One region of the Alteribacillus sp. HJP-4 genome, then DNA from elsewhere that is predicted to be linked to it. Evidence: predicted binding sites of a transcription regulator. Region 1 holds the regulator's gene; each other region holds the start of a gene.
What was found. The regulator Rex, encoded in region 1, represses fermentation and respiration genes when NADH is low (regulators of the CRP and FNR family bind a similar motif). The targets are predictions, from matches to a motif close to TTGTGAAATATTTCACAA.
Positions count from the first base shown of each region.

Region 1 (10,154 bases):
TCTGTAAGAATAAAAACAGGCAGAAAGATAAAAGTGAGCACGACCGCTACATTGGCTAATAAAAAGCCTCTTACATACCTGCCGCTGTTCATAATAACTACCCTCCTTAATAGTTTAAATATTCTTATAATTAATGTAACACAATAGACACATTTTCTCAATAAAAATTCATATTAAAGGTTGCGTCCCACGAATCAGCATGTTATATTATAAAAGTGACGTTGAGACGACACATATTAATACGGTGACGACAGCGAAGAGGTCACACCCGTTCCCATGCCGAACACGGAAGTTAAGCTCTTCAGCGCTGATGATAATGAAGGGGCAACCCTTTGTGAAAGTAGGACGTCGCCGTGTTGCCCATATCGCGGGGTAGAGCAGTCTGGTAGCTCGTCGGGCTCATAACCCGGAGGTCGGAGGTTCAAATCCTCCCCCCGCAACCAAATTTACTAACACAAAAGCCTTTCTAAGAGGGCTTTTTTTTATATTCTGCAAAAGTTTATCTTTTTGAAACGGGAATTGGACTAGTTCGGGCGGTGTATGGAAACGGACGAGTATTTTTAATGAAAATGCTTTTTGCTATATAATACGATACAATAGGATAAGATTATGACAGACAAGGAAGATTTTCATGCCTGAAGATGAGTTTGAATGGATTCGGAAACATATGCCTGATCGTTATCATCAGGCTGGGCTGATTGAAGGTATCGGAGATGATGCCGCTCTTTATGAGCCGGATCGAAATAGAATTGAGATTATTTGTGTAGATACGATGGTAGAGGGAATTCATTTTCGCAAAGACACGCTGAGTCCGGAAGATATCGGCCATAAAGCACTCGCCGTAAACATTTCAGATGTGGCTGCGATGGGTGGTTTTCCCGTCTTTTATGTTGTGTCCATGGCGATTCCGCCGCAGTGGACGGATGAGGATCTCTCCGGCATTTACAGAGGCATGAAGCACCTTTCGGATAAGTATGAAGCAGATATGATCGGTGGCGATACCGTTTCCTCTCCGCACGATCTTGTGATTACTGTGACCGTAACCGGTTATACAGAAAAAAACACGAGACTGCTTCGCCGAAATGCCCGTCCCGGGGATGTCGTGTTTATAACAGGACCGACTGGCAGATCAGCCGCCGGCCTGAAGCTTCTGCTGGATAAAGGCAGGCACGCATTATATACTGCCACAGAAAAAATGTTAATCTCTTATCATCAGCGCCCGCAGCCTAGAGTAAAAGCCGGGAGGATAGCCGCGGACCTGAAGTCAAGAATTTCACTAAATGATATAAGTGATGGACTTGCAAGTGAGGCATGGGAAATTGCAGAAGCAAGCGGTGTAAAGATCTTGTTGAATGAAGCACAGCTCCCTGAAGCTGATGAGCTTAAGGGGTTTCCGGTTGGACAGCGCCTGGATTGGATGCTCTACGGTGGGGAGGATTTCGAGCTTATCGGTACAATTCCTGCTGCGGACTGGCCGAGACTTCAGAATATGATGGCTGCAGCGGACCAGCCGGTTTTTAGTATCGGTGAAGTTACAGAAGGGCCAGCATCGGTGATTTTGAATACGAAAATCGGTAAAGATGAGAAATTAACAAAAAAAGGATATAATCATTTTAAATAGAAGGTGAACTACATTGAATTCTTTTCAAGCCCGGACTTCCTCTCCAGAGGAAACGATAAAGCTGGCAGAAGAGCTTGGAAAAAAGCTGAGCGCTGGGGATGTAATTACACTCGCCGGCGACCTTGGCGCCGGGAAAACCCATTTTACTAAGGGGATTGCTGCAGCTCTGCAGGTTCAGCGTACGCTGAACAGTCCGACGTTTACGATAATGAAACAGTACGAAGGGACACTCCCGCTTTATCATATGGATCTTTACCGTTTAGGAGAAGAGGAAGCAGAAGAGCTGGGCCTTGAGGAATACTTTGAAGGTGCCGGAATCTGCGTGATTGAATGGTCAGAGAAATTAACGGAACTGCTGCCGACGCAGAGGCTTCATATTGATATAAAAAGAGAAGGGGACTCATCCCGGCTTCTTGAGTTCTGCCCTCACGGGGAGCGGTTTGATTTGCTTTGCAAGGAGATGCAGATGAAATGAAAATGTTAGCAATCGATACTTCCACCTACGTACTTAGTGTGGCGCTGTCGGATGATGGCACCATCGTGGGTGAGTATACGACGAATTTAAAAAAGAATCATTCGGTCCGGCTGATGCATGCTATAGATGATCTTCTTCAAGGCACAGGCACTGCGGCAAAGGAGCTGGACGCGATTGCCGCGGCAAAAGGCCCTGGTTCCTACACTGGTGTTCGGATCGGCATTACGACTGCGAAATCACTGGCATGGTCGCTCGGTATTCCGGTGTACGGCATCTCCACTCTTCACATGTATGCCCAGAACGGCAGAGGTTTTGCCGGCATGATATGTCCATTTATAGATGCGAGAAGAGATCAGGTGTATACGGGGCTGTATGAAAGCAGAGGCCGCTATGCAGAAGTAGTGCAGAAAGACCGGATCATCCTGCTTGAGGATTGGCTTGAGGAGCTGAAGCACGTTAATGCTCCGGTTCTTTTTCTCAGCCAGGACAGTGATAAGCATAAGGCTTCAATCGTAAAAGCTTTAGGGACGAACGCTTATTTCGGAGATGCGCGCGAACAGCTTCCTCATGCTTCCGCCATGTTTTCAATAATTCAAAAAGAAGGCGGTTCAATCGATCCCCATCATCTTGTTCCGGAATACGCCCAGCTTGCGGAAGCAGAGAAAAAGTGGCTTGCTGCGAAAGAAGGAGTCTCCCATGAGTAAACAGGCGGAGGTTCGGTTAATGAAGGAAGCGGATATTGAAGGAGTGCTGAGAGTCGAGCATAATGCGTTTCAGCTCCCCTGGACGAGACAGGCGTTTATGAATGAGCTGAAAAACAACCAATTTGCCCATTACCTTGTGGCAGAAAAGAATGGAATAATCGTAGGGTACTGTGGTGTTTGGATTGTCATTGATGAAGCTCATATCACCAATATTGCGGTTCATTCCTCAAAACGCGGTCGTCAAATTGGGGATGACCTGCTTATCCATGCGCTTGAAATGGCTTATACGTATGGAGCCAAAACGATGTCGCTTGAGGTGCGGGTCAGCAATGAGGTAGCGCAGGCCCTTTACGACAAACATGGGTTTCAGCCTGCCGGCATCCGCAAGAATTATTATACAGACAATAACGAAGACGCTTTAGTAATGTGGGTGAATTTACATGAACAACGAAGAATGCAATCTTAAAGAAAGTATGATATTAGCGATTGAAACGAGCTGTGATGAAACAGCGGCAGCGGTAATTCAAGATGGGGAGACGATTTTATCCAATATCGTCGCTTCTCAGATTGACAGCCATAAACGCTTTGGAGGTGTTGTTCCTGAAATAGCCTCCCGTCACCACGTCGAGAGTATCACGCAGGTGGTGGAGGAAGCGATGGAAAAAGCGGAAGTGTCCTTTGAGGATCTTGATGCGGTGGCTGTGACGGAAGGTCCGGGGCTGGTTGGGGCGCTGCTGATCGGTGTGAATGCTGCGAAAGCGATTGCGTACGCACACGATTTACCTCTTATTCCGGTGCATCACATTGCCGGTCATATTTATGCAGCGCGGCTCCAGGAGAGGTGGGAGTTTCCTGTGCTTGCCCTGGTCGTGTCAGGAGGGCATACAGAGCTCATTTTAATGAAAGAAGAAGGAGAGTTTGAGGTTATCGGAGAGACGCGTGATGATGCGGCAGGAGAGGCGTATGACAAAGTGGCACGGACATTGAATCTTCCTTATCCGGGCGGACCGGAGCTCGATAAGCTTGCCAAGCAGGGTTCTCCAGTCATTAATCTGCCAATTGCCTGGCTCGAGAATGATTCCTACGACTTTAGCTTCAGCGGCTTAAAATCAGCAGTTATTAACAAACTGCACAATGCGGAGCAGCGAGGGGAAACAATTGCACCGGAAGATCTGGCCGCAAGCTTTCAGCAGAGCGTCGTCACCGTGCTGACTGAAAAAACGAGAAAAGCGGCTGCTTCCTACGGTGTGCAGCAGGTAGTAATGGCCGGAGGAGTCGCTGCCAATACGGGCCTGCGCGAAGCAATGAAAGAAACATTTGCCGACTCGGAAATTACGTTGACGATTCCACCTCTTTCTCTTTGTACAGACAATGCGGCAATGATCGGGGCAGCAGCTCATATCGGGTGGAAAACTAAAACCTTTGCCGAATTGCATTTAAATGGTATCCCTGGCCTGGCCCTCACATAAGAGCCAGGTCTTTTGTATGAATTTCTGTTAATAACATTATTGTGGATAATGTGGATAAGCCATAGGAAAATTGATTCAAAGGGAGTATCCCTGTGTACGGTTATTCTGTGGATAAGTTAGTGATTTTGTGAATAAGTACAAAAAGTCCTGCTAAATGTGCGGAAATCTGTTGATAAAACTGTGGACAATGTGGATATTTCACTAAATTTGTAAATAAAAATAGAGCAGCCTTGAAAGCTGCTCTAATTAATTCCTATACTTCTTCGGTTTGAAGGGCTTCCCACGTTTCCATGAGACTTTCGAGCCTCACCTGAAGGGAATCAATTTCCTGCTGAACGAGCGCGGCTTTTTCGTGATCCTCATAGACTTCGGGGGTGAGCATGTCTGCTTCATACTGGGCAAGCTGCTCTTCAAGCTCTGCTATATCTGCTTCGGTATTTTCGATATCGCGCTGGCGCTTACGGGCGAGCTTTTTCGCTTCTTTTCCCTGAAAATGCTTTTCTTTATCGGAGTCAGCACCAGCCGTTTGTTCAGAACTGTCCTTTTGCGGCTGTTGGTGTGCCCGCAGAGCTTCCCGTTCCCGTGCTTCTTCTTTTTTCATCAAAAAATAATCATAATCCCCGAGATATTCTTGGAGGCCGTTATGGTTCAGCTCCACTATTTTCGTGGCCATCCGGTTAAGAAAGTAGCGGTCATGAGAGACAAACAGCAGTGTACCGGGATAATCGAGGAGCGCCGATTCAAGAACTTCCTTGCTGTCGAGATCAAGGTGGTTGGTAGGCTCGTCAAAAATAAGAAAATTAGCCTTTTGCATCATCAGCTTCGCGAGAGCGAGCCGGGCCTTTTCCCCGCCGCTCAAATCATAGACCTGCTTTAATACATCCTCTCCGCTGAATAGAAAATTTCCGAGGACAGTTCTAATTTCTTTTTCCGGAGTAAGAGGGTAGTCATCCCAGAGCTCATGCAGCACATCCTTGCGTGAATCGAGGCCTGCCTGCTCCTGATCGTAATACCCGACACTGATTTTACTGCCGAGCCGGATACTGCCGGAATCAATGTTAAGGCTGCCTGCAATAGCTTTTAAGAGTGTGGATTTCCCCGCTCCGTTCGGACCGATGAGACCAATGCTTTCTCCTCGTTTAATCGAGAGAGTCAACTGTTCAATGATGGGAGGATGGCTGCCGTAGGAAATGCTGATATTCTGCAGCTGCAGCACATCATTTCCGCTCTGCCGGTCAATTTCAAACGAAAACTTCGCTGATTTCAAAGCGCCGTCCGGTCGGTCGAGCTGATCCATGTTTTCGAGTTTTTTGCGGCGGCTCTGGGCACGCTTTGAAGTAGAAGCACGGGCAATATTGCGCTGCACAAAATCCTCGAGCACGGCCCGCTCCTTCTGCTGCTTCTCAAACGCTTTTAATTCCTGTTCAAAGCGGTTCGCTTTTTCGACTAAATATCTGCTGTAATTGCCGTGATACAGGGCGGCTTTCTGCCATGCCACTTCATATACCTTGGTGACTATGTTATCCAAAAAGTAGCGGTCGTGCGAGACAATCAAAACGGCTCCGGGATAGCTGGATAAATATTGCTCAAGCCAGCGAAGAGTATCGATGTCAAGATGGTTAGTGGGCTCATCAAGTACGAGAACATCTGGTTTGGACAACAGCAGCTTCCCTAGCGCAAGCCTTGTTTTCTGTCCGCCGCTTAAGGACGAGATCGATTCATTATAGTCAAATCCGGAAAAAGATAAACCGGATAACACACCACGGATATCCGCTTCATATTGATAGCCTCCGCCGGAGCGGAACGCATGCTGCAGCTCATCGTATTCCTTCGAAACCCGCTCAAAGGAATCAGGATCTGTATTCACTGAAACAGCGGCCATTTTTTCTTCGAGCGTCCGAAGTTTTTTTTCCATCTTTCGTAAAGAAGAAAACACCGTCAGCATTTCCTCCCAGATGGAACGATCCGACTGCAGGCCGCTGTGCTGATCGAGATAGCCGAGCTTTGTTTCCTTAGGAATAATGACGTCCCCTGTATCGTAGCCGAGCTGGCCGGATATGATTTTTAAAAGCGTGGATTTCCCCGCCCCGTTTCTGCCGACCAGTGCGACACGCTCTTTTTCTTTTATTTCCATTTTTACGTCGCGGAGAATCGTCTCCGCCCCATATGATTTGCTTACGTTTACACATTGAAGTACGATCATTTTCGACATCCTTTATGAACCATTCTGCTGTTTTCAGTCTATCGTATTTTCAAAAAAAACGCGATGTATCCCGCATGAAAAGTATGAATCACTCGATTTTTGGCAATATAGTGAACAGGTGCTCCGGAAATAATTCTTCCTATTACATATGGAGCGATTATAGTGTACAATAGACAAGTAGTAAAAGCAGATCCAACTACTGTAGAACGAGCATTTTGTGATCAGCTGCCCCAGTGGCGGCAAGAAACTGTCGAATCGTAGAACCCGATGGAATGTTGGAGGCTGCAATGAATATAGACCAGCAAAAAATACCACAGGCAACAGCAAAGCGGCTGCCGCTGTATTACCGGTTCCTCGAGAACCTTCATGCCTCAGGGAAGCAGCGCGTCTCCTCGACCGAACTGAGTGAGGCTGTCAAAGTGGATTCCGCTACGATCCGCCGGGATTTTTCCTATTTCGGCGCCCTCGGAAAAAAAGGTTACGGATATAATGTTCACTATCTGCTCTCCTTCTTTCGGAAAACACTTGCCCAGGACGAAGTGACGAAGGTGTTTCTCATCGGAGTCGGAAATCTCGGCACTGCCTTATTGAAATACAATTTCTCGAAAAGCGACAACACTCAAATAGTCTCGGCTTTTGATGTGAATGAAAAGGTAATCGGAAACGAAATAAGCGGTGTTGAAATCCATCACCTTGATCAACTGCCGGAGGTGCGGGGCAGCATGGACGCGCCGGCAGCCATATTAACTGTCCCGGCAGAAGCCGCGCAGGCCACAGCCGAAAAGCTGGTGAATGCCGGTATTAAGGGAATCCTGAATTTCACTCCGGCACGACTGACGGTCCCGGATCACGTCCGGGTTCATCATATTGACTTATCGGTAGAACTGCAGACACTTGTATATTTTTTAAAGAATTACCCTCTCGACAGCTGAGAAGGATCATTTTAAGTTGGAGGTGGCCTGAATGCCCGGCCCAATGAGTATAGTATTGATTGTCGTTGCTGCATTATTGATTTTCGGTCCGAAAAAGCTTCCGGAGCTTGGAAGAGCAGCCGGAAACACCCTGCGTGAATTTAAGCACGCAACCAAAGGACTTGCCGACGATGATGACGACGATAAGAAGAATAATACGCAATCCAATTCAAGCAGTGATAAGTAATAGTTAGGCGGGAAAAATGATGGCTGAGAAAAACATGTCCGTCGTCGACCATATGGAAGAGCTGCGCCGCCGGATTCTGTTCGTAGGAGCATTTCTTCTCGCCGCAATGATACTCGGGCTGTTTCTGGCGCCGGGTATTATTTCTTACTTGCAGAGCACGCCGGAAGCAGAAGATTTTCCGATGAACGTCTTTAAGCTGACGGACCCCTTGAAATTATATATGAACTTTGCTTTTTTTATAGGCTTAATCGTCGTGTTTCCGCTTCTTTTATTCCAGCTCTGGGCTTTTATTTCCCCGGGACTGATGGAAAAGGAACGGAAGGTGACACTTGCATATATACCGGTCGCGACATTATTGTTTTTCGGCGGCCTGGCATTTGCCTATTTTATTTTGTTTCCGAATGTTATTTTGTTTCTAAGCAATCTTTCCGATAGATTGAACGTGACAGAGCAGTACGGCGTTAACGATTATTTTGCCTTTTTGCTTCAGCTGACGCTGCCGTTCGGTTTTTTGTTTCAGCTGCCGGTCGTGATTATGTTTCTCACCCGGCTCGGGCTTGTCACGCCTGCCTGGCTGCGCCATGTCAGGAAGTACGCCTACTTTGCACTGCTTGTCATCGCAGGATTCATTACTCCGCCGGAGATTGTCTCCCACGTGATGGTCACGCTGCCGCTGTTTATTCTCTACGAAATCAGTATTCTCGTCTCACGCTTTTCGTATAAAAAAGTGTTAAAAGCAGAGCAGGAGAAAATGGAGCAGTGGGCGAAGGAAGATAAAGAACGAAATATTAAATAAACAGAACCCGGTTTCCGAACCGGGTTTTTTATATGATATAGTATAGAGATATATTATTTCGCAAGACGAAATGTTGGGTGAGGAGTAATGAGCAGGATTTCTGGAAAATGGCTGATTGTCATTTCGTTGTTAATGGGCACCTTTACGATGATTTTGAATAACAGCATGCTCAACCCTGCGCTGCCGCTTTTTATGGAGGTATTCGATTCGGACGCCGTCGCAGCCGGCTGGATCATTACCATTTTTATGGTGGCGATGGGGATGACAATGCCGGTGACAGGCTACTTAGGGGATAAATTCGGCAAGAAAAAAATATACTTAACCGGGCTTGCGGTATTCACGCTCGGCTCGTTTCTTGGTATTCTTTCCTGGTCTCTCGGATCCCTAATTTTTTTTCGGGCGGTCCAGGGCATCGGCGGCGGGATGATGATGCCGCTTTCGATGGCTTTGATTTTTGAAGCATTCCCCCGGAAAGAGCGGGGACTTGCTACCGGTGTGTGGGGAATTGCAGCGATGATGGCGCCAACGATCGGACCGACAATCGGGGGACTCATCGTAGAATTCTCAAGCTGGCACTACTTATTTATTGTAAACCTGCCGTTTGGGACGGCTGCCTTTTTGTTTGCGCTGAAGTATTTAAAGGATACGGGGACAAAACCCGGCATCCGCTTTGACCGCTCGGGCTTTCTGCTAGTGACTGCCGGCGTGGGCTCCGTGCTGTTTGCATTGGGCCGAATCTCAGAGCTCTCCCATCTCGTTCAACCGCTTAATCTTCTGTTGATTTTTACCGGACTGACAGCACTCTATCTCTTTGGAAAGGTCGAAAAGAAAGTGGAGCAGCCGCTTCTCGACCTTTCGATTTTCCGGATTGGTGCCTATTCGCTCAGTGTGTATATCGCAGGACTTTCTAGTGTCGGATTATTCGCTGGAATATTCTTGATTCCGCTGCTCGTGCAATCTGTCTATGGATATGGAGCGATTATGACAGGTCTCGTGTTTCTGCCGACCGCACTGATGAGCGGCATTTTCATGAACATCGGCGGAAGGCTGCTGGACAAAGGAAAGGCAACACTCGTAGTGACAGCAGGAGTACTTCTCTTAGGCTCTGGAACGATCGCGCTCTCGTTCATTTCCATCGAAACCGCACTCGTATGGGTGTTTATCTGGATGGCTCTGCGCGGGATGGGAATGGGAATGGCCAGCATGCCGGCAACGACCGCCGGTATTAACTCAATACCAGAGGAGGATGTCTCACGCGGATCCGCTATGAATAACGTGTTCCGGCAGATGAGCAACGCGCTCGGAATCGTATGTGTGTCGGTATACTTTGAAGTAAGACGCACCCAGCTCTTTGCGGCTCAGGCTTCTATGGAGGAAGCGAGCTTTCAGGCGATCACCGAAAGCTTTTTCATCGTCGGGCTTATTACCATACTTTCCATTCCGGCTGCATTTTTCCTTGGACAAAAGGCGAAGGCCGCCCAGAGTCAGCTTGAGGTCATAGAAAAAGAAGCCAGATCCCGTTTATAAAACAGGAGCTGGCTTCAATACGTTTTATTTTTTATTATTATCTTTTTTCTCGGCAGCACTGCCGACACGGAAGTAACGAATGCCCATCATAATATCCACCGCGGCTACTGCCGCAAACACTACCGCCATCAAGCCCCACGATTCCGTGCTGACCTGCTGGATGGCAAGATAAATAAAAAGTCCGGCCAGGGCAAAGTAAAT
Region 1 is NZ_JBHIKY010000043.1:5,089-15,242, forward strand. It holds gene ACE4RR_RS20970 (hypothetical protein) at 1-92, opposite strand, end outside; rRNA gene rrf (5S ribosomal RNA) at 241-357, shown strand; tRNA gene ACE4RR_RS20980 (tRNA-Met) at 367-443, shown strand; gene thiL (thiamine-phosphate kinase) at 632-1,621, shown strand; gene tsaE (tRNA (adenosine(37)-N6)-threonylcarbamoyltransferase complex ATPase subunit type 1 TsaE) at 1,635-2,096, shown strand; gene tsaB (tRNA (adenosine(37)-N6)-threonylcarbamoyltransferase complex dimerization subunit type 1 TsaB) at 2,093-2,800, shown strand; gene rimI (ribosomal protein S18-alanine N-acetyltransferase) at 2,793-3,266, shown strand; gene tsaD (tRNA (adenosine(37)-N6)-threonylcarbamoyltransferase complex transferase subunit TsaD) at 3,241-4,269, shown strand; gene ACE4RR_RS21010 (ABC-F family ATP-binding cassette domain-containing protein) at 4,523-6,472, opposite strand; gene ACE4RR_RS21015 (redox-sensing transcriptional repressor Rex) at 6,760-7,404, shown strand; gene ACE4RR_RS21020 (twin-arginine translocase TatA/TatE family subunit) at 7,436-7,630, shown strand; gene tatC (twin-arginine translocase subunit TatC) at 7,650-8,426, shown strand; gene ACE4RR_RS21030 (MDR family MFS transporter) at 8,514-9,953, shown strand; gene ACE4RR_RS21035 (DUF4305 domain-containing protein) at 9,978-10,154, opposite strand, start outside.

Region 2 (10,154 bases), on a different contig from region 1:
GCAGCAGGTATGGGACTGGCTATATAGAAAAAGAGTGAAGAACTTTTCCGATATGAAAAATGTTAATAAAGACTGCCTTCGTGTACTGGAGGAGCATTATGTCATTCAGACACTCGAAGAACAGGTAAAACAAAGTTCGAAGGACGGGACGGTCAAATTCCTTTTCCGTCTGCAGGACGGCAACTTAATTGAAACCGTATTGATGAGACAGAAATACGGGCTGTCAGTCTGTGTAACCACGCAGGTTGGCTGTAACATTGGCTGTTCGTTCTGTGCCAGCGGCCTTTTGAAAAAGAGCCGTGATCTCACAAGTGGAGAGATTACCGAGCAGATCATGAATGTGCAGCATGCCCTGGATGAGGCAGGAAACGGTGAAAGAGTGACGCATATTGTTGTGATGGGTATTGGCGAGCCATTTGAAAACTATGATCACACGATGAATTTCCTGCGGATCGTCAATCATCCAAAGGGACTGGAAATCGGGGCACGCCACATTACCGTTTCTACGAGTGGACTGGCAAATAGAATTTATGATTTTGCCAATGAAGACCTGCAGGTAAACCTGGCACTTTCCCTGCATGCGCCAAATGATGAACTTCGCACTAGGATTATGAAGATTAACAAGGCTTATCCAGTGAAGCCTCTCATGGAAGCAATTGATTATTACCTGGAGAAAACAAACCGGCGCATCACGTTTGAATATATTCTGCTTAAAGATGTTAATGACCATGTAAAGGAAGCGAAGGAGCTTGCGGCAATGCTTCGTAATAAGCGTCACCTGGCCTACGTGAACCTTATTCCGTACAATCCTGTTGATGAGCATATACAATATGAACGCAGTGAACAGGAAGATATCATGGCTTTCTACGACACACTCAAGAAAAACGGTATTAATTGTGTTGTGAGGCAGGAGCATGGAACAGATATTGATGCTGCCTGCGGTCAGCTCCGCAGCAAGCAGAACAAAAAAAGCCCCGCCAGTTGACTTGACGTGCAGGAAAACACCATCCATTGTTGGATGGTGTTTTTCATACCTTTTAAAGACATGTGTATCACCACATAATAATGAACTAGTTAAGAATCTTGTTTAGTAATTCAGAACGCGAATTACATTTTGTTCTGGTTCATTTTCTCCAGTGCAGGTGTTATTGTAGCTTTTAAGGTTTGAACACTATGGTCAAATTGCTTTTGCTCTTTTTCGGAGAGTTCAATTTCAAGAATTTCACGGGTTCCGAGGCGGTTGATGACTGCAGGTACACCGGCATATACGCCGTTTGCTCCGTACTCTCCGTCAAGGTAAGCGCTGACCGTGAGAATACTGTTTTCATTTCCGAGAATAGCTTTAGTGATTCGTACTAGACTCATGGCGATGCCGTAGTATGTCGCTCCTTTTTTTTCGATAATATGGTACGCCGCATCACGAACTTTCTCAAATACGTGCTCGAGATCTTCTGCACGGAAAGCCTTCTCTTTGTTCAGGTAAGCAGAAATAGGAACACCCCCGATGCGTGCATTGCTCCAGACAGGAAGCTCTGTATCACCATGTTCGCCGATAATATAAGCGTGAACATTGTGAGTGGATACATCGAAATAGTCACTAAGCAGATAGCGGAAGCGAGCCGTATCTAACGTCGTTCCGCTTCCAATTACACGCTCCTGCGGCATGCCGCTGAAAGCTTGAACGGCCTGAGTCAGTATATCGACAGGGTTCGTAGCAATAAGAAAGATGCCTTCAAACCCGCATTCCATTACTTGCTCTACGATTGTTTTGAATATTTTCATGTTTTTTTCTACGAGATCAAGTCTTGTTTCTCCTGGTTTTTGATTAGCTCCGGCGCAGATACAGACGATATCTGCTTCTTTACAATCGCTGAAATCACCATGCCATGTTTTTGTAGAGGAAGGAGCGAATGCTTTTCCGTGGTTTAAATCCATTACATCTCCGATCGCTTTTTCTTTGTTTACATCAATGATAACAAGCTCTTCTGTCACGGCCTGATTGATTAAAGCAAAGGCGTAGCTGCTTCCCACAAAGCCGGCTCCTATCAGAACAACGCGGTTGACTTTCTCCTTATGTGCCATAATCACCGCACTCCCTTCAATGAAATTCAAGAATACATGTGAATTTATTCACATGTATATTGTGCAATACTTCACAATATAAATCAACAATTTTATTGAGAATCTTAGTGATTTTCTGACCTAAATTCAAATACTTTTGTTTCTATTTTCCAGTAAGGAACGTTTCATTAGGGAAGGGAGGGTAATCATATTGAAAATATAATATGTTCTCCAGGTTAAGATGAATACAATTTTGAAAGGGGAAGAAGGCATGAAAAAATTGGCTGTATTAACTGCTTTGCTGGCATCTGTACTATTTGCTTCTACTGCAGCAGGAGCAGAAACATCTTTTCCAGATGTCCCGGAAGGTTTTTGGGCAGAGGATGAAATTAATTATCTCGCGGATCGTGAAGTGATGACAGGCTATGAAAATGGAGTATTTGGTGTAACTGATCCGATTAAGCGTTCCCAGGCTGCTAGAACATTAGCACGAATTCACGATTTAGATACTGAAAACCCAGAACCCGTTTCCTTCAAGGACGTTTCAAAGGCGAACAGCGCTTACCCTGCAATCGCAGCAGCTGTGGAGGCTGGTTATTTTGACGATGGGGAAAGATTTCGTCCGAATGAAGCCTTAACGAGAGCCCAGATGGCTGCAATCTTAAACCGTTCCTATGATCTGAATGGAGAAGGCGACGCACGTTTCCGGGATGTCTCGAAAAACCACTGGGCTTTTAAAGACATCGGTTTGATCGGGGAAAATCGTATTACGACTGGTTACAGTGATTTTACCTATCGTCCTAATCCTAATGTGACGCGTTCTCAATTTGCCGTATTTCTTGCCCGTGCGGAGGAAGAGTCTTTCCGTGCAGGCATTATGCCAAGACTGCAGGAATTCAGTTACGAACAGGAAGGAATGGAGCAGTCAGATATTTTCAAGCTTATGGATGAAGAAGGAATGCCTTTTACCACGTACATTCCCCAGTATTTTGAGGTTGAAAATGTTTCTTCGGGAGCTGCTGATGGTGTTCTCGCGTACGCTTCCTTTACTGAGGATGGCGAACCGACAGCAGAACCGGTTTGGAGATTCATTTATCCATCATACGGGAAAGAGGAAGGTGTAACGCTTGAGGATATGATTGAGGAGGTTCACGAATACGCCGGGCTGGACGACGTGAACCTTGAGCTAGCTGAGGAATACACAAATCCTGACTTTGGGGAGTATGAAGCCCGCTTCCTGAATGAAGAAGGTACCAGCTACTGGATTACAATACTTGAGCATGATGGTACCTTTATGGAATGGCACCGCGAATCTCCGGTAGAGCTTGAGGAAGGTATCGGACCAAGAGAAACCGTTGTCAAAGATCAATGGCAGTGGAGAGAGGAATAATAAATAAGGCCCAGCAGGAGAAAGGGACAGATTCCGTCTGATCTGTCCTTTTCCTTTTTCTTTGCATGTGATGTATTACGACTTTGAGAGGAGACAGCAGATGGATTACCATAATAAAATTTATTCATTTGAACCAGTAATTGCAGAGGGGGCAAGGGTGCTTGTATTGGGATCGATGCCCGGTAAGCAGTCATTACAGAAGCAGCAATATTATGCCAATCCAAGAAATCAATTCTGGGAAATTATTTTCACTTTATTTAATAAGGAGGACCCCGGCGAATATGAGGATAGAAAAGCGTTTTTAAAAGCACGGGGCATCGCACTCTGGGATTCTATTTACTCCTGTGAAAGATCCGGAAGCCTTGATTCAAGCATCAAATATGAGGAACCAAATGATATAACCGGCTTGTTGAAGAAGTATCATACGATTCAATGCATTGCCTTTAACGGTGGCAAATCATTTACGTCGTTTCAAAAGTACCATAATCTCCACGGACTTCCGGACAAAACTTTGGAAAAATTACCTTCCACCAGTCCGGTGCCGGGAAAATACATAAAGAATCTTGAAGAGAAGATCGAGGATTGGAAAGTGATAAAGGAACATGTCTGATTGGAATTATTTTACTATGCAGTAATTAATCCACTCTTCAAACCCTCGACAACGGCACCAACTCTGGAAGAACAATTTAATTTTTGAATAATGATGGATACGTGATGTTCTACGGTACGCTTACTGATTTTCATTTCTAAGGAAATCTCAAGGTTTGATTTATCCTTCGATATTAAAGTAAGTACCTTTAATTCTTTAGCAGTTAAGCGATCTTTTGAGGAATACTCATTAATAACTTTCGAAGAAAAAAGAAGGTTTCCAGAATTAGCATTTTTAATGGCATTTGCCAGCTCATTTACAGAGTTTTCTTTACTCACAAATGCACTTGCTCCAGATTCAAAAGCAGCTCGCTGATATTCTTCCAGATTATATCCTGAAAGAATGACAACCTTAACGTCAGTATACTGCTTCTTAATTTCTCTGGTTAGTTTCAATCCATTATACTGCTTCATTCGAATATCAATAATCAGCACATCGATTTGATGAGCTGGTATATATTCTTCTAATTTTTCTGGATTTTGAAGAGTTTTGACGACCTCAATTTCCTGTTCATTTTCTAATAATTTCACTATTCCATTGATGACCATTCTGTGATCATCAACCAGCAAAACTTTTATTTTTTCCATGATCATTTTCACTTCCCACTGGAATTTTAAAAGAGATTGCTGTTCCTTCGTGTGGTGTGGAATCTATCTCAAATGTTCCATTCAGCACTTTTATCTGCCTATGAATGGTGGCCAGTCCAAGATGATTATCTTCTGCCATTTTGGTAACATGAGCAGGTACTTGAAAACCTTTGCCGTCATCTGTTACTTTGCAGTACATCCAATCTTCATAGTAGGTAATATTTATATAAACCGCCTCTGCCTCTGCGTGTTTAACAATATTATTCAATAATTCTTTTACAATACGGTAGATATGTATTTGATAACAATCATCCAGTATATATCTGCCGGTATTAAATTTTAAAAAAATGCAGGGGCCGGTTTGTTCCATTTTACCTATGAGAGAATGAAGACTTTTTTCTAATCCAATATCTTCTACCATCAATGGATAAAGCTCACTACACTTTTCCCGTATAGTTCCTATGGTTTCAATCATTTTTTCGCATGTCTGTTTCATCTCCCCATTATTGCTCGATTTTTCTAATACTTGAAGGGTATTGCACGCCCAAATAATATTTTGCAATATCTCGTCGTGCAGCCAATTAGAGATATTTCGTTTTTCTTCTTCCTGGGCACTTATCAATAGTTGATTCATCGTTTTAGTTGCGTTGTGTTTTTCATTGCTCGAAACAAGAATTTCTTGATTTTGTTTTAAAACACTTGCGTTCTTTAGTAAACGAAAAGAGCTGTCGTGTAATTTAGTAATCAATTTCTTTTCATGCGTTGACAAGGAGGTCCCGTCTTTTTTTGCATCTATTAATAATACGCCATATTCTACTCCCCCGGCAGAGAATGGTAAAGATAACAGCAAATTTGTCGAATAGTTATTGTAATATAGTGACAACACATCTTTTTGTTTAAATGAACCAGTTGAATATACAACCTGGGCTATGTGCTGGTCTTTCCAGATAATACATGAGCCAGTGGTGTCCACCAGGTCTTGAATCACAGAACATATTGTTTTTCCGGTTTCTTTTACATATTCTCCTTTTAATAAACTGTCTAACAAGTAATGGTTGTCATTTATAATATCTTTCTTTGAATTAAACAGCAGACGTTGTACCGTTTGAATCAAAGAATATAACACAAACGTCAATACGGTGAAAATATTAAGCACTAATAATAAATGCAGCGGGTAAGATAGCAAGTTAATTTTTTGCAGAAAAAAGACTAGGCTGTTCATTATACATAAAGTTAAAAAAATGCTGACAGTATATCTAAATATTTGTGAAGAGAGCTGGCTGAGGCTGCTTATGTTTTGTTTTATCAAAACATAAGACATAGCAGCTGGAAAAGCAATAAATGTAAATAACGTATATTCGAAGTTTATATAAGGTAATTCTCCAAACATGTTTGGAAGGACGCTTAACACTATTACAGGAGCAATACCTATTATTAGGCTGGTAATAATTATATTCAGCTGAGTTTTTATCTTATTATTATTCACTTTATAGTGAAGGGATAATAAAAGAATACTGACAGCAGCCGAATAAACGATATTTGAAACCAGCAGCAGCTGAATAACGGATCGAATAGGACTAAACTTAGTTAAAAATAGTAAAAGTACAGCGATCAGTGTAAGACCAATAAGAGAGTAGGAAATATTAATTACTTTGATTCTAGTTGGATTATTCATTTTTGTAGGAAAGTTTGTGAATATAATAGTCAGTAATAGACATCCTGCAGAAATGAAAATGATTTCGAAGATCCGGGCATATGACAATCCATTAGATGAGGGGGTAGCACTGAGTATAGCAAGACTAATGGATACACAAAAGTAATAGAAGAGCTGGACGATCTGGGAATATGACCGTTTTAAATAGGTTAAAGAAGCTATCGTTAGAATAATACTTGAGAGAGTAATCATAAAGATATATTGAAAGGTGAGCCAGGTGGATTTATCAGGATTAATAACTAATTCTTCTCCCGACTGTGTTGTAACATGGACTTCATCAAATCCTGAAAGTATGCCCCACACCTCTGCAAACTTCTCTCCTTGGAAAGTTCCGTTAACTTTGGTAATGATGTCTCCGGATGATATTTCTTCAAAGTATGTTTCCCCTTCTACAATACCTATATAGTTATCATTTAAGGTGTTGACTGGGATAAATGCTGAGCTGTGGGTGTTAACATACACAATGTAGAAGCCTGATAAACAAATGAATGCTAAGAATATAAAAGTGATAACTCCAATTACTTTGTATTTAACCATTACCCCTTTCCCCCTGCTGAAGAAATTGAGTGATATTTATTATTTCTTCTGTTTTGTCTGGGAAGTTACGCGTTAATTCTGATAGTGCTTTTTTTACATACATAGATGATAAAATGAGAGTGTAGTCTATCGCTCCACAGTCAGAAATGTATTGGATTATAGGTTTTCTGAGACTTACATCTCCCATATGGTGTTTTCTTAACAAGGAGAGAAATTTATCACTTTTATTTAGGCTGTTACAGCAGGCTTTAATTAAAGGAAGGGTAGCTTTTAAATCTTTGAGGTCATTTTTTTCAGAGGTGCCTATATCTTGGGCATCATTGTACAACTGTCCTGATATCCCTAAATATTCACAAAAAGATAACAATGCAGTTTCCTGAGAAGGTGAGATATGAGAAGTTGCTACACTCCAATATAATATCTTACATAATTGTCCGCTTTTAGAAGTTATATTTATAAAGTATTTTTCTTCCGTAGGGATTGATATATCGTAAGGGTCAATTATAAAAAAAGCATCCTGTTGCTGTCCTAGGGCAGAAGAATAGAGGGAGCTCAGTACTTTCTCAAAATATACCGGAGACAGGACTTTCGATAAGCTGTAAAGTCCTTCCATAAGCAGAACATTATGATGATTTAGATCAACAGTAATAGTGTTTCTTGATCGGCCATCACCGTCAGACAAATCGTCATTTATGTCACATGCTAAAAATATAAGGTCTACTCCGGAGGAAATATTGGGAATGCTGGTGGATGAAATTTCTGTTAGTTCGCCAAGACCAGCTATTATTTTTCTCCAAAAACTGTCTTTTTTTATGTTCATTTTTTACAACCGCCTCTGCTGAAGTATGACAATCAGGAAGGGTTGGACATTCATATTCTAAACCCACATATCTCCCAATGGTATAGGACTTTTGTTGTTTATGTGTTCTAATAATAATTCTTGTTCGTCTTTCGACAGCCCCGCTATCACCGTTTCTGCTGATTTCCCGTCTGCTAATGCTTGCATTGCCATCCAGATATTTTCTTTCATCTTGTTCACTCCCAATAACATTTTAAACTTTTCGACTATATAATATATTCCCTTCACATAAATTACAAGCATTGTTTTATTATAAAATATTTTCCAGTAATTTCTAATTATTGTGTTAATTACTAAAGAAAATTGCGGTAATTACGGATTCAATTTTTTTGAAAAATTAGTAATCTATAAATAGCTCGCGAGCCACAAAAAAATTATTAGGAGGATGAGAAGTATGACAAATGACATTTTTGATTTAGATGTGGAAGTAACAAAATCCCAACCGCAAAACGACGCAGAGCCGCAGATTACTAGTGTGAGCTTGTGTACACCTGGATGCGGAGAGACTGGTAGCTTTAACAGTTATTGCTGCTAAAGTTACATAAAAGGGGTTGTCTAGAAGAGCGCGGGATGCTTCAGACAACCCCTTTTTACTTTAATTAATGAAAGGGGAGTCTGAAGTTGAGTGAAACCAGACAAACAAACGATGATGTAAATCTCTATGAAGCAGCTAATTTCTTTATGCTGAGAGCCCCTGTACTATCCATTACCAAAGATTTTAAAGACTTATCAGAACAGAACCTGATTCCAGTATTAAGAGAGTATGTAAAATCCCCATACATAAAAGAAGCTATCGCCGTCGCAAGTCTCAGTTTATATCGTTCGTTGGATAAGCTGGATGGGGATCCTGGCTCGAAGAAAACCAGAAATGCAGCTTCTGCTTTAATAAAATTTTTAATTAGAATGTCCAGCCGCCCTACTCCGTTTGGTCTTTTTGCCGGAGTTGAAATCGGGACTTTCCATAATGAGACAAAGGGCAGCTTCAAAGATCAATATCGTTATAAGAAGAGAACTCGACCGGACATGGAATGGCTGCTCGGTATTGTAAATTTAGCAGAAAATAACTTTGATATTATTAAATATTTGAATGTAAAAGCAAATAACGCTACATACGTTACGGGGAACAGAATTCATTTAAGTTATTATTCAAGCTGCGGCCAATTGCGAAATCAGCAAAATAGTGATCGTAAAGAGAATATATCCATCAGAAATACAATCGTGGTACAGGATGTATTAAAAATAGCAGCCACCCCTATCAATCTTGAAAAGCTAATAAAAAGTATTAACGAAAAATACGACCAGGCAACATGGACTCAAATCCGTACACTTATTTGGAAGCTCTGTAGAGAAGAATTTTTAATTAGTGAGCTGCGGCCGCCCTTTTCTTCAAGCCTGCCTCTCTCTTACATAATAAATGTTCTTCGAAAAGCGCCTACAGCAAATCTCTTAGTAGATGAGCTCGAACAAATCCAATCTATGATTACTTCTTACGATAATCTGGTGATAGGGGACGGCTTAAGTTTGTACCTGGAAATAAATAAGCGAATGAAAGCATTAAATCAGTCAAGCAGTATGTTACAGGTTGATTTGAAGCGGATTTCTGCTGAACAGCCAGCTATAAATCAGTCGATACAAAAAGACATAGGAGAAGCAGCGGAATGGCTGTGGAAATTGTCGGATAGAAAAATTGGCATGGGGCATTTAAGAGAATACCATCTCGATTTTCTTGAAAAGTACGGAGTAAACAGGACGGTCCCCTTGATTGAGCTGTTAAGTGAGGAAAAAGGTCTTGGACCGCCCCCTGACTATAAACATCCAAAAGGTATAAAAACAATTAAGAAATCACCACAAAACTCTCAAACAAATAAAGACATCTTTCTACTCGAGAAATATACCCAATGTTTACGGGAAAATAAAGTAGAAATAGAACTTACAAAAAATGAAAGAGAACGGCTTTATGACCGTGAAACAGCTGATATTTTTGCTCCGAACTCCGGAGAGTTATTTGCAGAAATATTAAGCCCATCCCCTGAAGAAATGGATAATGGTAATTATTATATAGCTATTGGAACCAATGTGGCATCCCAGGAAATAGGTCAAACATTTGGCAGGTTTACTGATATGATTTCTCCTTATGACAGGGAAGCTTTGGCGGAGGAACAATCCATTGTCGAACAACAATGCTTGGATGCATCAGTAGAGGTAGTAGAAGCAAGCTACCTGCCTGAATACGGACGCTCTGGGAACGTGGCCATAACAGACTCGCGTAGAAAATACCACTTTGCATTAGGAACTAATACACCAGAACAGACAATCTTGATTGAACCTAATGATATCTATGTGGGCGCCACCTTAAA
Region 2 is NZ_JBHIKY010000001.1:116,800-126,953, reverse strand. It holds gene rlmN (dual-specificity RNA methyltransferase RlmN) at 1-985, shown strand, start outside; gene ACE4RR_RS00555 (L-lactate dehydrogenase) at 1,108-2,082, opposite strand; gene ACE4RR_RS00550 (S-layer homology domain-containing protein) at 2,333-3,451, shown strand; gene ACE4RR_RS00545 (DNA-deoxyinosine glycosylase) at 3,552-4,061, shown strand; gene ACE4RR_RS00540 (response regulator) at 4,076-4,687, opposite strand; gene ACE4RR_RS00535 (sensor histidine kinase) at 4,659-6,938, opposite strand; gene ACE4RR_RS00530 (polyprenyl synthetase family protein) at 6,931-7,758, opposite strand; gene ACE4RR_RS00525 (hypothetical protein) at 7,816-7,968, opposite strand; gene ACE4RR_RS00520 (gallidermin family lantibiotic) at 8,192-8,332, shown strand; gene ACE4RR_RS00515 (lantibiotic dehydratase) at 8,419-10,154, shown strand, end outside.
Region 2: the regulator Rex is predicted to act here: its motif matches at 2,142-2,159, upstream of ACE4RR_RS00555 (L-lactate dehydrogenase).

Region 3 (10,154 bases), on a different contig from region 1:
GTCATTCATCTCATTGGCTATGTCGAGATTTATTGCAAAACAGGCGATGGGTGTAAAGGTGATAGATCCTGATAAAAGTACTGGTGTCGAAAGGCAGCTCGTTGAAAGAGTACACCGGCTGTCCCGCAGAGCCGGCTTGACGAAGATGCCGGAGGTCGGTATTTATAATTCTGCAGAAGTGAATGCTTTTGCTACAGGTCCAAGCAAGAAACGTTCGCTTGTGGCAGTGTCGAGCGGTCTGCTTCAGTCTATGGATGACGATGCGGTCGAAGGTGTTCTCGCTCATGAGGTGGCGCACGTGGCGAACGGGGATATGGTGACAATGACACTTCTTCAAGGTGTTGTTAACACGTTTGTCGTTTTCTTTTCCCGTATCGCAGCATTTTTTGCGTCCCGCTTTATTCAAAACGACGCTGTTAGAATGATCGTTCATTTTGGAGCAATCATCGTTTTTCAAATATTGTTCTCCATCTTAGGAAGCCTTGTCGTGATGGCATATTCCCGCTACAGAGAATTTCATGCTGACCGCGGAGGGGCTGATCTTGCAGGTAAAGACAAAATGGCGCATGCTCTGCGTTCTCTGCAGTCCTATGTGAATAGAGTGGACAATGAACATGCTTCTGTTCAAACATTGAAAATTAACAATAAATCTTCTGCAGCTATGCTGTTTTCGTCTCACCCTCCGCTGGAAGAGCGGATCCGCAGGCTGGAAGAGAAATAAGAAAGATCAAGCTGGGGCTGTATCAAAAGCCCCTTTTTATAGAAAAAGTAGTATCCTAAATAGAAGATAGCAGGGGACAAGTCCGAAGACTCCAGTGGGAAGAGCAGCGGCTGAAGATCCGCCGGGCGCGGGTTTCGCCCGGTTAGCTGAAGCGCTGCCCACGGAAAGCGAAGGACTTGTCCACTGCTTTTTTTACCATGCAAAAAGGGGCGAGTATCATTTATGATACAGCCCCTATTTTTTTGGCTCTAAAGAGAATTTATATGCTGCGGGCTGATCGCATTCCACGGCCAACACTAAAGCAATTGCTCTTTTCCGATGATTCTAAAAATTATTTGTTCTTGGGACAACCTCATATATCATATTTTTTTAAAGAGTTTGATGGCGGAGGAGGGGGATGCAGTGTATAAACAAAGGGAGGATGCACCTCAAAGAGAAGAAATGCTGCAGATTTTTAAGCAGCTGGCGGGCCAGGCGAAATTTTTAGAGGAAAAACTGGCAGCATGTGAAACGGATTATATTCAGGCGACGCAAGGCTATGCAGAAACCTTTAATCACTTTACCGTTCAATTGACTCAGCCGCATTTAAACGTGGCGCTGCTGCATGTAAAAGCGATGGAAACTGTCAAAGATTTTCGGTTTCTGCAGCTGCAGATTTTGAGAAAACAGTTAACCGGCAGGATAGAAATCGATGTTCCGCCTGCAGCCTTAAGTGAATTAGTGAATGAGGCAAATCGAAAACTAAGTAAACTGTCTTATTTTAAAAAGCTTTCTAAAGAAAGCTCACATTTAGAGAAAGCATAATTACAAACGCCAGGCTGCAGAATAAAGCCTGGCGTTTGTAATTTCCTCAAGAATTGTTAATGGAATGTACATAGTAACAGTGGGCAGGATCTGATATAAATAGTAAATAGTCCCCTTAAAATAATAAGCCATCTGAATAATATATGTTTTGATTAAAGGAGAAAGGAAGTGGGAGAATGAGAAAGAAAAGAACTTGGTACGTAGTGTTTACGTTATTGATATTGGCTTTTCCTGCTGCGGCAGGTGCGCACACTCACCTGGAAAGCTCAGATCCGGAAGATGGAGAAACGCTCAGTGAAGACACGGAAGAAATTGTTTTAACATTTGATTCCTCTGTGCAGGAACCGAATGAGGTTACTTTGACTGGAGAAAATGGCGAAGCGCTGACCCCGGAAATTATTCATGAATCAGAAGATACTCTGCAAATTAAGCTTCCAGATGATCTTCAGGAAGGTGATTACTCATTAGCATACAGTATCGTGGGTGAAGACGGTCATATGATGGAAGAGGAATTGACATATACCTTCGAAGCAGATGAAACGGATCAGGATACAGCAGAGGAGGAAAGTGAAGCGGAGAAGGAGAATGCGACTCCAGAGGAAGAAAGTCAAAATGAAGAAGAAGCTTCAGATATAGAAGGTAATGAGGAGAATGATAGTGAAACCGAAGAGAATAATCAAAACACCTTTATTCTTCCAGCAGCCGGGGGAATGCTGATCATTGCGGCTTTATCTTTGATCTTTTTGTTGCGAAAGAAAAAATCATGATCCTCGCATTGAGTAACAGTATGATGTATTTATGTTTTTCGATTATTATGGGAGGATGTCTGCTGGCACTTATACCAGCTGATAAAAAACCCAGCATTAAGCTTCCACAGAAATGGCTGTCAATAAGCACCGCATTCATTCCGGTATTCGCCGCAGCACCAGTGATTTATCTTGCGGCTGACATCAATAAATATAGAGATGAATCATTTTGGATAAGCTTATTGCACATTTTATTCACTGCAGAAACAGGCAGAGCATGGACTGCGCTGCTGTTTCTGTGTCTTTGTTTTCTAGGACTGATAGGGATCATGTCTCGGACTGCCTCCTTTCCAATTGTATATGCTGCCGGTATTTTTCTGATATTTGGCATGATTACCACGCAGGGGGTTACCGGTCATGCGGTCAGCATGGGAAGCTATCCTGGAGCAGCTGCTCATATTTTTCATTTTATGGCTGTCAGCGCCTGGCTTGGAGTACTATTTGTGGTCAGCTGGTATTCGACTGACGATAACTATTGGAAGGAATTCACAGGCTGGTTTACTCCTATAGCTGTTGGCTGTGTAACCGTCGTTATCTTTTCAGGTATGCTGATGGCTTCTTTCTTGACAGAGGACTTAACGAATTCATGGCTGCTCACTTATGGTCAGACCCTGCTTCTCAAGCACTTGTTGTTCATCCCTCTACTCACCTATGCATGTATTAATGGATTTTTACTAAGAAGAAAAATTAACAGCCATAAGAATTACTCACCACGAATCTGGTGGAGAGCGGAGTCTCTGATTGCAGTTGTTATTTTTGTCGTGACGGCATTCATGAGCGAACAAGAGCCTCCTCATAATATTCAACAGACGCTTGCCTCACAGGAGCCTACACCTATCTTCCAGTCACTGTTATCTTTCGAGGTTTCTCCGGAGACAAATGTTACATTCAGCCCTGATGTCGTCAGCATACTATTTCTAGTAAGCGGACTGCTCTATATCATGATCATCGTAATAGGTTTCCAAAAGAAGCTTTCAGCACCAATCACGCTGCTGTTGAGTTTACTGACGGTGCTCAGTTTGTATTTTGGAGTGATGAACAGTCTTGAAGATACTTCCGCTTCCATGTCCTATCTCTTTCAAGAAGACTAGAATCCCTCACTGGAACGGTCTTCTTTTTTCGAAATTTAAGAAAGTAAGGATTGTGTTGATTGCATCTCTGCAGGCTGCCGCTTTCCGTGGGGCTTGTCTTCAACTAATTCATCCTCAGCGAAGCTTCGTCAGAATGGATTTTCAGACTTCGCTGATCCCGCGACGCACAGGACCTGGCCGGTTTTAATCGACCCGGAGTGTCCGGAATGACCGTTAGAAAGCTGACATGTTTATGTGTCAGTTTTTTCAATTCATTTTTCTGGAAAATACAAATACATATCGTTTATACTGAGAAAGTTAAGAATAATATATCGGCACCCGAAATAATGAGAGATTTGAGGGAGAGACATGGTTAAAAATCAACAGGCAACAGGAGTAGTGATGGCTACTCTTGCTTATTTGCTGTGGGGGGTACTGCCTCTGTATTGGAAACTTGTGGGAGAGGTGCCCTCAGGAGAGGTGCTTGCCCATCGAATAGTCTGGTCTTTGGTATTTATGACAGCGGCCCTTCTCATCATGAGAAAAGCTGGAAAAGTAAAGAATGAAATTGTAAAGACGTTTTCTTCCTTTCAGTCCGGAGCATCTATTACGCTTGCGGCAATATTAATTAGTGTCAACTGGTTTATTTTTATCTTCGCGGTAACAAGTGACAGGGTGATTGAAGCTTCGCTTGGTTATTATATCAATCCGCTTATAAATGTAGTTCTTGCGACTATTTTCTTAAAAGAAAAGCTAACAAAATCCGAGGCCGCAGCTTTTTTTCTGGCAATTGCCGGGGTTATTACATTAACAGCTTCCTATGGATACGTACCGTGGGCAGCATTGGCACTTGCGCTGTCCTTCGGAATGTATGGATTAATTAAAAAAACAATCTCTGTTGGAGCATGGGCCGGTCTTACTATTGAAACACTGCTGATGACACCATTTGCCCTTTTATTTTTGTTGATTATTGGGAATGGAAGTGGGACAGTTTTTTCATACGATAGTGGCGTGGTGATGCTATTAATAGGTGGAGGGGCAGTAACAGCAATTCCATTACTTCTCTTTGCAGCAGGTACAAAACGGATTACTTTTTCGCTGGTTGGATTTTTACAATATTTCGCTCCAACTATTATGCTGATATTAGGAGTGTTTTTATTTAAAGAACCGTTCTCCCCTCAGCAGCTTACCGCTTTTATCATTATTTGGATTGGACTGATTATATTTACAGTGTCCCGGTCAAGCACGTCGTTAAGAAATAAAAGACAAACGATGGTTGCTCATTCAGAAAATTAGCGGGCTTGATGGGAGAAAAGGGGGAAGACATGGAGTATAAAGCAGGCAGTTTTTGGAGAAGGCTTGCTGCAGTTCTATTAGATGGAATAGTTGTAGCTGCGCTCTCATTTATTATTTTTTATCTAATGGGGGGTAACCTTACATCATCACCCACAGAGAATTGGGTGCAGAACCTCATTTCTTTATTATATGGAATGGTCCTGCCGGCAGTCTGGAGCGGGTACACACTAGGAAAAAAAGCGCTCGGTGTAAGAATCATTAAAATGGACGGCTCCAATGTTAGTTTATGGACGATGTTTTTAAGGTATTTTGTCGGTGGCCTTGTAATGGTCGTGACGCTCGGAACAGCCTTAATTGCTTCGATTATTATGATAATTGTAAGAGAAGATAAACGTGTCGTGCATGATTTTATTGCTGGAACGAGAGTTATTAAAGCGTAAAGAGAATACAACTGTTTCATTACTTTTATTATTGTAGTGAAACAGTTGTATTTTTTGTGTATTTCCAAAGGTTGCATGTATATAACAGATTATCTCAATGAACCGTTTTCAATATTGACTGTTTTATGAAGGATTTGTGTTTATTTTGAAACATTTTCGTGAGAGTTGTTTGACAGGTACTGACAGAAAGCCTCAAATTGTAACATATCTGCTATGATAAACTTGTGTATTTTTCGCCAGTACAGGGAAAAGGTTCACATCATAAATTAAGAGATATATCTATATAGAAAGGAGTGCTGCGTCCGGTGAGGCAATTAAATTCCTGGGTAAAACGCTTAGCACTATTGCCGGCTCTCGCTTTTCTGTTACTCACAGGGGGATGTGCAGAGCTTACAGTGCTGGATCCAAAAGGTCCGGTCGGATCCGCCCAAAAAGATCTCATAATGTTTTCTATTATTTTAATGCTTGTCATAGTCGTGGTCGTATTTGTATTGTTCACGTACATGTTAGTCAAATATCGAGATCGTCCAAATCGTGATGAAAAAGACTATGATCCTGACCACGAGGGAAACACAATGCTTGAAATTGTCTGGACGATTATACCGTTTATTATTGTCGGAGCGCTATCTGTTCCGACTGTTATTACGATTATGGATCTTGAGGAGCCCCCTGAGGCTACAAGTGATAAAGAACCGCTCGTTGTTTATGCAACGGCTGCAGACTGGAAATGGTTTTTCAGTTATCCGGAGCAGGGAATTGAAACGGTCAATTACTTACACATTCCGACAGACCGGGCGATTGAATTTAGACTGTCTTCGGCTGATTCGATGGCTTCCATCTGGATTCCTGCTTTAGGCGGGCAGAAGTATAACATGGCCGGAATGGAAACCAAATTATATCTCCAGGCAGATGAAGAAGGGACGTATGACGGCCGGAACTCAAACTATAACGGTTCTGGTTTTGCAGAGCATACCTTCGAAGTGATTGCTCAGAACGAAGAGGAGTTTGTGGACTGGGCAGACGAGGTAAGCAATAATGCTCCTGAATTATCGCAGGACGAGTATGACGCCATGCTTGCGCCAGGACTGGTCGAAGAACAGGAATTTTCCTCTACTCATTTAGAGTATGTAGACCATGGGACAAATGAAGGAAGAGACTATACTGTCGAACGTTATGGTCCCGATGTATATGAGAATAAGCTGCATCTAAAAGGCGGCAGAGGAGTAGAAGAAGGTGCGGGAAGCAATGACTAATATCGCACATCGGAAAGCAGGTGAAACGACTTGAACCTTGGTTTTATAGATTTTCTTCTAGAAGACTTTTTAGTCACCGGCCAGCCTCTAATTTACGGGGCGATGGTCTCTATCGTTCTCGTCTCAGCTGCCATATTGTTTGTATTAACCTATTTTAGAAAATGGGGCTGGCTCTGGCGGGAATGGATCATTACAGTAGACCATAAAAAGATCGGTATTATGTATATTATCGCCGCGCTGGCGATGCTTTTCCGGGGCGGGGTCGATGCTTTACTAATGCGTACGCAGCTGACGCTGCCAGGGATGGAATTTTTGGATTCTCAGCACTATAACGAAATCTTTACTACTCACGGTACAATCATGATAATTTTCATGGCGATGCCGTTTCTAATAGGGTTAATGAACTATGTTGTTCCCCTGCAGATTGGGGCAAGAGATGTTGCCTTTCCGGCACTGAATAACCTAAGCTTCTGGTCATTCGCTTTTGGGGCAATGTTATTCAATATTTCCTTTGTAATTGGGGGATCACCTGACAACGGTTGGACCGCCTACACCCCTATGGCAGGCTCAGAGCTTAATCCCGGGCCTGCGCAGAATTACTATTTGCTTGGTCTTCAGCTTTCTGGTATTGGTACGCTCGCTACAGGCATCAACTTTATGGTAACAATATTTAAGATGCGGGCTCCAGGCATGACAATGATGAGGCTTCCAATCTTTACGTGGTCCACCTTGATCACTTCGCTTATTATCGTATTTGCTTTTCCAATTTTAACGGTAGCATTGGCGTTAATGACAGTTGACCGGATATTTGGTTCTCATTTCTTTACGCTTGCCGGTGAGGGCATGCCTATGATGTGGGCGAACCTTTTCTGGCTGTGGGGGCATCCCGAGGTTTATATCGTAGCACTTCCTGCTTTCGGTATATTCTCTGAAGTTATTTCAACATTTGCACGTAAGCAGTTGTTTGGATATAAAGCAATGGTCTATGCGATGGTGGTCATCGCTGGATTAAGCTTCCTCGTATGGGTCCACCATTTCTTTACGATGGGAGCGGGCGGAACTGTCAATTCGTTCTTCTCCATTACCACTATGCTGATTGCGGTTCCTACCGGAGTGAAGATATTTAACTGGCTTGGAACGATGTATAAAGGGAAAATTACCTTTGAAACTCCGATGCTGTGGGCACTTGCCTTTATACCCTGCTTTGTAGTCGGTGGTGTAACTGGTGTAATGCTTGCCATGGCTGCAGCAGATTATCAGTATCACAATACGTATTTTCTTGTCGCGCACTTTCACTATGTACTGATCTCTGGGACAGTATTCGGCTGCTTTGCAGGTCTGACATTCTGGTACCCTAAAATGTTTGGTCACAAGATGAATGAGTTTTACGGAAAAATTAGCTTCTGGCTGTTTGTGATAGGTTTTAATGTATGTTTCTTTCCGATGTATTTCCTCGGATTTGCAGGAATGCCTCGGCGGACGTATACAATTGAACCGGAATGGATGGCACTTAATGTAACGGCTTCTATCGGTGCTATTTTAATGGCTGCAGGGTTTGCTGTCTTTGTATATAACATTTATTACAGCTTCCGCTACAGCACTCGTGAAACTACCGGAGACCCTTGGAACGGAAGAGCACTTGAATGGGCAACACCGACGCCAGTGCCTTTTTACAATTTTGCTACAATCCCTCATGTGGAAGCACCAGAAGCCTTCTGGCACATGAAGAAGAATAAAAGAGTGACGTACGATGAAAGCAAGCTGGAACCGATTCATATGCCTAATGACACGGGCACACCTTTCATTATGATGGCCTTCTTATTTGTGGCAAGCTTCGGTCTTGTCTGGGAATGGTTCTGGATGGCGATTCCAGCATTAATTGGGGCGATTGTTTATATGGGCATCCGTTCCTTTGAAAATAACGACGGATTCCATGTCCCGGTGGATGAAATTAAACGGACAGAAAAAGAAGCAAGGGAGGATAAACGATGAGTGGACATGCAGATTTAAAAACCGGCCCTATCGAATATCGTTCCCATCAAGGCAGAATGGACATCCTTGGCTTCTGGATATTTCTTGGTGCGGAGGTAGCGCTTTTTTCTACGTTGTTCGCCACGTACGCCGTCATGTTCGGGCGTACCGGTGATGCAAATACACCACATGAACTGTTCGAACTGCCGATGGTCCTCATCATGACCTTTCTGCTTCTGACAAGCAGCTTTACGTGCGGACTGGCTATTCACGAAATGAGGAGGGGCTCTCAAAAAGGAATGCTCGTATGGATGGGCATTACACTTGCTCTCGGGCTTGGCTTCCTTGGATTTGAAATTTACGAATTCGTTCACTATATTCATGAGGACGCCGCCATGACGTCGAGCGCATTTTGGTCAGGCTTCTTCATTCTCACCGGCACACATGGCCTGCACGTCACCTTAGGTATTGGCTGGGCAGTGATGGCGCTTATACAGGTTATCATGCGGGGTCTGAATCCTATGACCGCGAAGAAGATATTTATTGTTGGTCTTTACTGGCACTTTTTAGATGTTGTCTGGATCTTTATTTTCACAGGTGTTTACCTGATAGGGATGGTGGTATAGATGAGTTCACATACCGATGAACGTTTCCCTAAAAAACACGTGATTGGTTTTCTCGCTTCTATTATTCTGACACTTGTTGCTGCGTATACTGCTCTTGGAAGCGGATTGCCGACGACCTGGATCATTATTATCATTATGGTGCTTGCCGTAATTCAAGCTGCAATTCAGCTGTTCATGTTTATGCATATGACGGAAACAGACAGTGGCGGCCTGCAGACAGGCAATATTCTATTCGGATTTTTCACAGCGGCTGTCATTGTGGCAGGATCGGTTTGGGTTATGTCCTTCGGATATCATCATGATCATGGCGGAGGCCCTGATGAAGGCGGATCTGATTCAGAAGAACATGAAGAACACGAGGATATGGACCACTAATTTAAGAACCCTCTGGAGCAAGAGCTTCAGAGGGTTTTCTGCATAGGAAAACCCGGCACTGAGGCCGGGTTTAGTTTCTAATTGGAACGAATACTGGATTGCAGCTCAGAGCGCAGGCGGCGCATCGGCTGTTTGATTTCCAATTCTTTGAAGAAAGTAATCATCAGCATAATCAATGCTACATCTGCCAACGCAAGGCTTCCGTAGAATGCGATTACAGAAGTAGGAGCATTTAACAACGTAATTGATGTGAAATGACTATAGAAATAATCCCACATGCCGAGCATTAAAGCAAACTGTATAACGGAAAGCCACTTATAGCCCCTTCTCCAAAAAATCAACGGGCTGACTGACGCCAACAGCATAAAAATTAGAAGAACATCCATATTAGCACACCTCTTTAGTAATGTCGTTTGAAGTAAATTCATTAGTAAACGGTTTCATTTATTAAGTTACGTTTATTGTAACAAATGATTCACAAAAAAGACATATAAAAACGCTGAAATTTGAATTTTTTTTGAAGGAATTTTTTTCGGGTTGATTTTTAAAATCTGGTATAAATATATACATTTGAAAACCTGCGATTGCAGGGGCGGTGTTGTTTTAAAAAGCAGCAAACACAGTAAAACGCGCTTTTTGAAGTGATTAGCGGAAGCAGGGTCCGGAGAACTAGCAGCACACAAACCAAAACGGACTTTCCACTACGCCAATACAAATAAGAAACTAAAGATTATCTCAAAACACTTCCTCCTGAAATTTTCACTGATTCTCCGACGATGTTAGCTGCTGCAT
Region 3 is NZ_JBHIKY010000007.1:89,198-99,351, reverse strand. It holds gene htpX (protease HtpX) at 1-721, shown strand, start outside; gene ACE4RR_RS08505 (DUF2935 domain-containing protein) at 1,124-1,525, shown strand; gene ACE4RR_RS08500 (copper resistance CopC family protein) at 1,702-2,292, shown strand; gene ACE4RR_RS08495 (copper resistance D family protein) at 2,313-3,422, shown strand; gene rarD (EamA family transporter RarD) at 3,771-4,697, shown strand; gene ACE4RR_RS08485 (RDD family protein) at 4,727-5,137, shown strand; gene qoxA (cytochrome aa3 quinol oxidase subunit II) at 5,443-6,390, shown strand; gene qoxB (cytochrome aa3 quinol oxidase subunit I) at 6,493-8,382, shown strand; gene qoxC (cytochrome aa3 quinol oxidase subunit III) at 8,379-8,987, shown strand; gene qoxD (cytochrome aa3 quinol oxidase subunit IV) at 8,988-9,362, shown strand; gene ACE4RR_RS08460 (hypothetical protein) at 9,440-9,748, opposite strand; gene ACE4RR_RS08455 (SDR family NAD(P)-dependent oxidoreductase) at 10,093-10,154, opposite strand, start outside.
Region 3: the regulator Rex is predicted to act here: its motif matches at 5,380-5,397, upstream of qoxA (cytochrome aa3 quinol oxidase subunit II).